One region of the Nocardiopsis oceani genome, then DNA from elsewhere that is predicted to be linked to it. Evidence: riboswitches for the same ligand, from Rfam matches in the RefSeq annotation. Region 1 holds a riboswitch; the other holds the start of a gene.
What was found. A riboswitch is a leader RNA that binds a small molecule or an ion and turns the genes downstream of it on or off. The one in region 1 is predicted to bind cobalamin.
Positions count from the first base shown of each region.

Region 2: linked by a shared signal. The riboswitch ahead of cobN (cobaltochelatase subunit CobN) and the one ahead of ACYVDG_RS16935 (ribonucleoside-diphosphate reductase subunit alpha) in region 1 are both predicted to bind cobalamin.

Region 1 is NZ_BAAHAR010000026.1:70,850-75,007, forward strand. It holds gene ACYVDG_RS16925 (NYN domain-containing protein) at 1-657, shown strand, start outside; gene ACYVDG_RS16930 (hypothetical protein) at 684-1,256, shown strand; cobalamin riboswitch at 1,654-1,856, shown strand; gene ACYVDG_RS16935 (ribonucleoside-diphosphate reductase subunit alpha) at 2,011-4,158, shown strand, end outside.
Region 2 is NZ_BAAHAR010000052.1:3,506-7,663, reverse strand. It holds gene cobN (cobaltochelatase subunit CobN) at 1-1,829, opposite strand, end outside; cobalamin riboswitch at 1,866-2,010, opposite strand; gene ACYVDG_RS27095 (ABC transporter ATP-binding protein) at 2,087-2,893, opposite strand; gene ACYVDG_RS27090 (FecCD family ABC transporter permease) at 2,971-3,987, opposite strand; gene ACYVDG_RS27085 (ABC transporter substrate-binding protein) at 3,984-4,158, opposite strand, start outside.

The DNA.
Region 1 (4,158 bases):
CCCGGCCAGGGGCCCCCGATGACCGGACCCCAGCAGTCCTTCAACGGAACCGGGCCCCAGCAGTCCTTCACTGGAACGGGGCCGCAGGCGGCGTTCGGCAGCGGGACCGGGCCGCAGAACTCCTTCGCCGACCACCAGCAGGTGCCGCCGAGGAGGGATGCTCCGCCTCCCCAGCAGGACCCGAGGTTCGGGCCCGGACCAGGCGAGGAACCCGGTTTCGGAGGTGGGGCAGACGCAAACCCTACCTATGGGACCAGTACGGAAACTGACACCGCGTACAGCGGTGCCGCCTCGCCCCCGCACGGGGGAGGGCGACCTACTGGTCCCGAGTACCACCGCCGGTTCGGTGCCGGTACCTACCAGGAATCCAGCCCTAGTCCTGGATATGCCCAGCAGACCGGCCCCGCCGCGCATACCGTTGATGATGCGGTGCACGTCGCGCGCAAGGAAGGGAACGACTTCGCGGAATCGATCGCACGTGAGGCGCCCGTCCTGTGGGTGGAGGCGGTCCTCGCCCGCAGGCCGCGGATGCCTTCGGATCTGGAGGCACGCCTGCTCCAGGGGTCCTCACTCCCGATCGACCACCTGTTGCGCGACGAGGTCCGTGACGGGTTGCGCCAGGGGTTCTGGCAGGCGTTGGAGCGTGCCAGGCCCTGATCGGTGCGTGGGATTGCGAATAGGGGATGGGGGCGATGCGGTTGACCCGCGTGACGACGGCGGAACTCGACCGACTGGAGTTCCACGCTGTCCGATCCGGTGAACACGGTCGGATCGCCGCCCAGCTACTGGATCTGGCGAACCGGGTGGACGCCGGCAGCGAGGTCACCCGTGCGGAGCTGTTCGTGCGTTCGGGCGAACAGTGGGAGATCGCACAGGAGTTCGAGCGAGCCTGTGCCGCCTACCAGCGGGCCATCGACGACGGCGGCCCCACAGTGGTCGACGCGCACGCCCTGAGCGCGGGAGCCCTGCTCCAGCTGGACGAGCGCGAACAGGCCCACGAGCACCTCAAGCGGTTGGAGGCCGGGGAGCACGTCGAGCTCCCCACCCACATCCACGTCGCGGAGGTGCTCTACGCACACGACGACCTCGAGGGTGCCGAACGCTGGGCGACCGCCGGTGCCCGCCGTTTCACGGGCGGGTCCCAGCCCGCCTACGCGCGCGATCTCTTCGTGGAGCTCCTGAGGATCCGGTTCCGGATCAGGACCGACATGGGACTGGTCGAGGACGACCTGGACCTCCTGCTCGACGAGGAGTGAGCTTTCCGACGCGTTCGCGGAGATTCGGATCCCGGGGGCGCGACGGAACCTTCCGCGCTCGGCCGCGTGGTGTGTGTCTCGGTCCCTCTCAGGCGGCCGCGTGCGCCGGGTCCCAGGCGTGCTGTGCCCGTCCCGCTCGGGCCCCCTCCGAACGGTTCCAGGCCTTCTTGTGGTGCCTCTCTCGGGTCACCACGGACGTGTCCGCCCCGCCGACGTTCTAGGCTGTGTCCGACCCCCTCCGGAAGCGTTTGAACGCGGCCCATCGTGCACCGGATTCGGGTGCCTGCGCGGTGCCCATACCACGCTCCGCGCGTATGTTCGGCACTCATCGAAGAATCCGAGAAATCTACGACACGCCATCATCTTGCGGTGTTCCAAGGTGACAGACCCTAGATGTAGTATCTGTCCCGCTGGTGGTTCACCGGGGTTCCTGACCCTGGTGAGGCAAGAGGGAACCCGGTGGGAATCCGGGGCTGCCCCGCAGCGGTAAGCGGGAACGAAGGCCGTCACACGCACTGGGAACCCCCTACGAGGTCCTGGGAAGCGACGGCGAGTAGGTCGCCCGCGAGTCCGAAGACCTGCCACCGGCGCGCACCCCCACGTGCGTGACGACGGAGCTTCGAGGGCGAGCTGCCGCGACCCGCCTGCGGACCGCGCGTATCCAGTACGCCGGTTCTCCGGTGAGCCCGCACGCTTGTCACTCGTGACCCCGTTCCCCGCCGGGACTCTTCTTTACTGAGGTTGGAGCCGCTGTATGACCCTTGACGTCGAGGCCGTGCCCGCATCCGATCGGCGCGAGCCGAACAACGGCGGTGGCGCCCGCGCCGCCATCGACCGGATCGAGCACGTCGTTACCGAGGCCTGTGCGCGGCTCACCGGTGTTTCGGCGAACAAGGTCCTCACCGAGGCGCGCCGCGGCTTCTACCCCGGGATCCCCGACCACGAGGTCGAGCTGGCCCTGGTCATGGCCGCCCGGAGCTTCGTGGAGGTCGACCCGAACTACTCCTACGTGGCCGCCCGCCTGCTGCTGGACAAGCTCCGCACCGAGGCCCTGACCTTCGTCAGCGGCGCCCCCGAGAACGCCGGCCAGACCGAGATGTCCGACCGCTACGCGACCTACCTGGCCGCCTACGTGGGCCGCGGTATCGACCTCGGGCAGCTGGACCCGGCGCTGGCCAAGTTCGACCTGGAGCGCCTGGGCAAGGCCCTGCACGCCGAGCGCGACGAGCAGTTCACCTTCCTCGGCATCCAGACCTTGTACGACCGCTACTTCCTGCACAGCGACGAGGTCCGCTACGAGCTGCCGCAGGCGTTCTTCATGCGCGTCGCGATGGGCCTGGCGCTCAACGAGGACGACCGCGAGGCCCGCGCGATCGAGTTCTACGAGCTGCTGAGCTCGTTCGACTTCATGGCCTCCACACCCACCCTGTTCAACTCGGGAACGGTGCGCGCGCAGCTGTCGTCCTGCTTCCTCACGACGGTCGGCGACGACCTCCAGGACATCTTCCACGGCATCAGCAACAACGCGATGCTCTCCAAGTACTCGGGCGGCCTCGGCAACGACTGGACCCCGGTCCGCGGCCTGGGCTCGCACATCAAGGGCACCAACGGCAAGAGCCAGGGGGTCGTCCCGTTCCTGAAGATCGCCAACGACACCGCCGTGGCGGTCAACCAGTGCTTCGCACCCGACACCCCCGTTTACACGGCTGACGGCTGCAAGTCCATCTCAGACATCCGAGTCGGCGACCTGGTCCTTGGACACAGCGGAAACTACCGCGAGGTCACCGACGTCATGATGTACGACCAGGTGGACCCGATGGTTCAACTGACCATCAAGCACTCGGTTGAGGACATCAAGGTCACTTCAGGCCACCCCTTCTACGCGATCCAGGGTGTGCCTCTGGGGCAGTCGAACAGCAGGACCCTGAAGTGGCTTGCCGACGACAAGGTGCGGGCCGAGTGGGTTGACGCGGGGCAGTTGTCCGCTGGCGACTACGTCGGTCAGGTCGTCCCCAAGGAAGTCGTTCCCGTAGAAGGCTTCGGTGAGGACGATGCCCGGCTCTACGGGATCCTGCTGGGTGATGGCCACCTGTCCAAGAACGGTTCGCAGTGGGGGGTCTCCGGCAACCCGGAGCTCGACAATCACCTCGACTTCGTGCGTTCCTATCTGGAAGAGCGGGGGATCCACTACTGGGAGAGCGGTCGGGACGAGACCTACCTCCAGATCCACTGGGCCTTCGGCAGGGGGGGCGTTCGCGATTCCGAGTCGGGGCGAATCACCGGTGCGGGAGAAGCGACCCTCCCCTTCACCGCGGAGGACATCTACGACGCAGACCACGCCAAGCGCATCTCCCGCAGGTTCAGCCATCTCCCGCACGCGCAGAGCCGCGCGTTGCTGCGGGGCCTGCTGGAGACTGACGGAGGCGTCTCCCGCGGAGTGGAGATCTACTTCACTTCCACGTCTCGCCCGCTGGCAATGGGTGTTCGCTACCAGTTGCTGCGCCTTGGAGTTCCGGCTGCCGGACAGTACCGGGAGCGCGAGCAGTCGCATACTGGTCGGCGTTCGGACGGCACGGAGATCGCCTTCTCCGGCGTGGTGAAGTCGTTCGACATCCGGGTCCCGGCGGTGGAGGGCATCGCGGAGCTCGTCGGCTGCCGCCCGCTGACCAAGCGCAACTGGATCGAACACCAGGGGATGCTCTTCACCCGGGTCCGGGACGTTGCCGAGATCGATGTCGAGCCCACGGTGTTCGACCTCAAGGTCGAGACCGACGAGACGTACATGACCGCCGCTGGTCTAGTGCACAACGGGGGCAAGCGCAAGGGCGCGGTCTGCGCCTACCTGGAGACCTGGCACATCGACATCGAGGAGTTCCTCGACCTCCGGAAGAACACGGGTGAC
Region 2 (4,158 bases), on a different contig from region 1:
TTGGCCGGGTCCATGGCGGCGATGTTGGCGTGCTCGTCGAGGAGCTGCTCCAGGCGGGCGATGTCGCCGTAGCTCTCGGCGCGGGCCATGGGCGGGACGAGGTGGTCCACGACGGTGGCGTGCGCGCGACGCTTGGCCTGGGCACCCTCGCCCGGGTCGTTGACCAGGAACGGGTAGATGAGCGGCAGGTTCCCGAGCACCGCGTCGGGGCCGCAGGCGGCGGACAGAGCGGCATCCTTGCCGGGCAGCCACTCCAGCGACCCGTGTTTGCCGAGGTGGACGACGGCGTCGGCGCCGAACCCGTGCTCCAGCCACCGGTACGCGGCCATGTAGTGGTGGCTCGGCGCGAGTTCGGGATCGTGGTAGATCGCGATGGGGTTCTCGCCGAAGCCGCGCGGGGGCTGGACCAGGACCACGACGTTGCCCGCCCGGAGCGCGGCCAAGACGAGTTCGCCCTCGTCGTTGACGTAGAGCTTGCCGGGGGCCGGACCCCAGGTCTCGGCCATGGCGTCCTTGAGGGAGGCCGGGAGGCCCTCGGTCCAGGCGGCGTACTGCTCGGGGGCGATGCGTACCTGGGCCTCGGTCATCTGTGCCGTGGTCAACCAGTCCTCGTCCTGGCCGCCGGCCTCGATGAGGCTGTGGATGAGGGCGTCGCCTGCCTCGGTCTCGTCCGGCAGGTCCAGGCCGGGCAGGGCGTCGGGCTCGCCCAGGTCGTAGCCGTCCTCGCGGAGCCGCCGCAACAGGCGCACCAGGGAGCGGGGGGTGTCGAGACCGACCGCGTTGCCGATGCGGGAGTGCTTGGTGGGGTAGGCCGAGAGCACGACGGCAAGGCGCTTCTCGGAGGCCGGGACCTGGTGCAGGCGGGCGTGGGAGGCGGCGATCCCGGCCAGGCGGGCGCAGCGCTCCAGGTCGGCGGTGTAGCGGGGCAGGCCGTCCTCGTCGATCTCCTTGAAGGAGAACGGCACGGTGATGATGCGCCCGTCGAACTCGGGGATCGCGATCTGGGTGGCGGAGTCGAGCGGGCTGACGCCCTCGGCGGCCTCTTCCCAGTCGGCGCGGGAGCTGGTCAGGCACAGGCCCTGCAGGACCGGGATGTCGAGGGCGGCGATACGTTCCACGTCCCAGGCCTCGTCGTCCTCACCCGCGCTCGCGGACGCGGGGACACTGCCGCCGGCGGCCAGGACGGTGACGATGAGGAGGTCGAAGTCGCGCAACGCCTCGAACAGGTCGTCGGGGGCCGAACGCAGCGACCCGGCGAAGACCGGCACACCGACGGCGCGGCCCGTGGCGTCGACGGCGTCGGCGAGGGCGTGGGCGAAGGCGGTGTTCCCGCCGGCCTCGTGGGCGCGGTAGTAGAGGATGCCGACCTTGGGAAGCGACGGGTCCTGTGGGACCTCGCGCTCGGCCAGGCCCCACAGGGGCACGTGCTGCGGCGGTTCGAACCCCTCGCCGGTCAGCAGCACGGTGTCGGACAGGAACGCGTGCAGGCGGTCGAGGTTGGTGGGTCCGCCCTCGGCCAGGTACCGGTGGGCGTCGGTAACCACACCCATGGGAACCGTGGAGCGCTCCATGAGTTCGGCGCTGGGCTGCTGTTCACCGCTGAGCACCACGAGCGGGGTGCCGCGCTCGCGGACCGCGGCCAGGCCCGACCACAGGTCGTGCGGGGATCCCAGCATCCGGACCACGACGAGGTCGGCGCCCTCGACGGCTTCGGTGAGTTCGGTGTCGGTGGCACGCGAGGGGTTGGCCCACACGTACGCGGAGCCACTGGCCCGCGCAGAGAGCAGATCGGTGTCGGACGTGGAAAGCAGCGCGATCCGTACCGTCATGGCCGGAATTCCTCCCCAGGGGTTCTCGCCCCGTCGATGGTCGGACCGCTCGTGGACAGTGTCTGACTTGCACCTGGTGGGAGGTGTCACAGTGGCGGAACCGTCCCGGACTCGCACCGGGTTCCTGTGCCACGAACGAGGAGCTCACACACTAACGGGCGCCGCGAGCCGACTCGCGACGGGCCTCCCCTTTCCAGGGCCGCCGACCGCAGGAACGTACGGCGAGCGGCACTCCGTTCGAGAGGCGCACAGCGCGGTCATGTAGTGGGCTCGTGCCCCGGGAGCGGTCGGGAGCCCGGTTGCTCCGGATCCCGGCGGCGCAGGAACCGGACGACGGGGCGCTCACCGTCGGTGGTGACCTCGGCCCGGACCCCGTAGACCTCTCCTATGAGCTCGGGTGTCAGCACCTGGCCCGGCGACCCCTCCGCCACCGCCCGACCGGCTCGGAGCACGACGAGCCGGTCGCAGTACATCGCGGCCAGGTTGAGGTCGTGCAGCGCGATCACCGTGGTCACGGGCAGGCTCACGGCCAGCTCCAACAGGTCGAGCTGGTACTGGATGTCGAGATGGTTGGTGGGTTCGTCGAGCAGGAGCTCACTGGGTTCCTGAGCCAGGGCCCGGGCGATCTGGACCCTTTGGCGCTCCCCACCGGAGAGGGTGTGCCAGGACTGCTCGGCACGGTCGGTGAGCCCGGTGCGTTCCAGGGCCGTGTCGACCGCGCGCAGGTCGTCGGTGGAGACCGGGGTCCAGGCGCGGCGGCGCGGGATACGCCCCAAGGCGACGACGTCGCGCACGGTCATCTCGGTCTGGGTGTGGGAGTTCTGCTGGACCACGGCCACACGCCGGGCCACCGCCCGGCGGCCGATGCGCGGCAACGGGTCCCCGTCGAGGGTGACCGTCCCGGCGGTGGGTCCGAGAACCCCCGCGAGGAGCCGGAGCAGGGTGGACTTGCCGGATCCGTTGGGGCCCAGCAGTCCGACCGTCTCACCGGGGCGCGGGGCGAGGGTGACCCCGTCGAGCACGATGCGGTCGGCGATCCGGTGCACCACACCGTCGGCGCGCAGGTGGCCGCCCCCGGAACCGGCCTCGGGAGGACCGTTGCCGGACCATCCGTGGCCGGGGGAACTGGATCCGGACGATCTCACGTCTGCCTCCTCGAGCGGTACAGAACGGCGATGAAGGCGGGCACGCCGACGAGCGAGGTGACCACACCCACAGGGATCTCCTGCGGGTCCAGGACGGTACGGGCCAGCGTGTCCACCCACACCAGGAACACGGCCCCGATCAGCGCGGTCACCGGAAGCAGCCGGGCATGCATCGACCCGGTCAGGATCCGGGTGGCGTGCGGCAGGATCAGCCCCACGAACCCGACCGCGCCCACGCTGCTCACGAGTGCGGCGGTGAGCAGGGCCGTCGCGGTCAGCAGCAGCACACGCGCCCGCGCCACACGCACGCCGAGCGAGGCCGCGGCCTCCTCCCCGAAAGCGAACGCGTCCAAGGTGGTGGTGTGGGCCAGGCACACGGCCAGCACGACCACCAGGACCCCCGCGCACAGAACCACATCGGCCCAGCCCACGTTGCTGAAGGAACCCAGCAGCCAGAAGAGCACGCCCTGCGTGGTCTCGGCGTCGGCCGACATGAGCACGATGAAGGAGGTCAGGGCCGAGAAGAGCTGCATGGCAGCGACCCCGGACAGCACGACCCGGTCCATGGTCCCGCCGAGGGTGTGGCTGAGCAGCATGACCATCCCGAAGGAGAGCAGCGCACCGAGGAACGCCCCGGCCGACAGGGACAGCACCCCGGCGCCCCAACCGAGCACGATCACCGCGACCGCACCGGTGGAGGCGCCGGACGAGACCCCGAGCACGAAGGGGTCGGCCAGCGGGTTTCGCAGCAGGGACTGCATGACCGCACCGCACAGGGCCAGTCCCGCCCCGCACACCGCGGCGATGAGGGTGCGCGGCATGCGCAGGTCCCACACGATGCCGTCCTGGATGGGGGTCAGAGGGCTCTCGCCGATCCCGAGGCGGGCACCGAGCGAGGACCACACCTCGCCGGGGGTGATGGCCGCGGGGCCGATGGTCACAGTCACCGAGACCGACACCGCCAGCGCGACCAGCCCGCCCACCAGGAGCAGGGTCAGACGGGCGCCTCTCACTGGGCGAGTCCGAGATCCCGAAGTCCGTCGGCCACCTGCTCGACGCCCTCGACGGTCCGGATCGAGGGGTTCATGGCCTGGCCGCTGAGCAGGACGTAGCGCTCCTCCTGCACGGCGGTCAGGTTGCTGGTGGCGGGGTGGTCCTCCAGGAAAGCGATCTTCTCCTCGGCC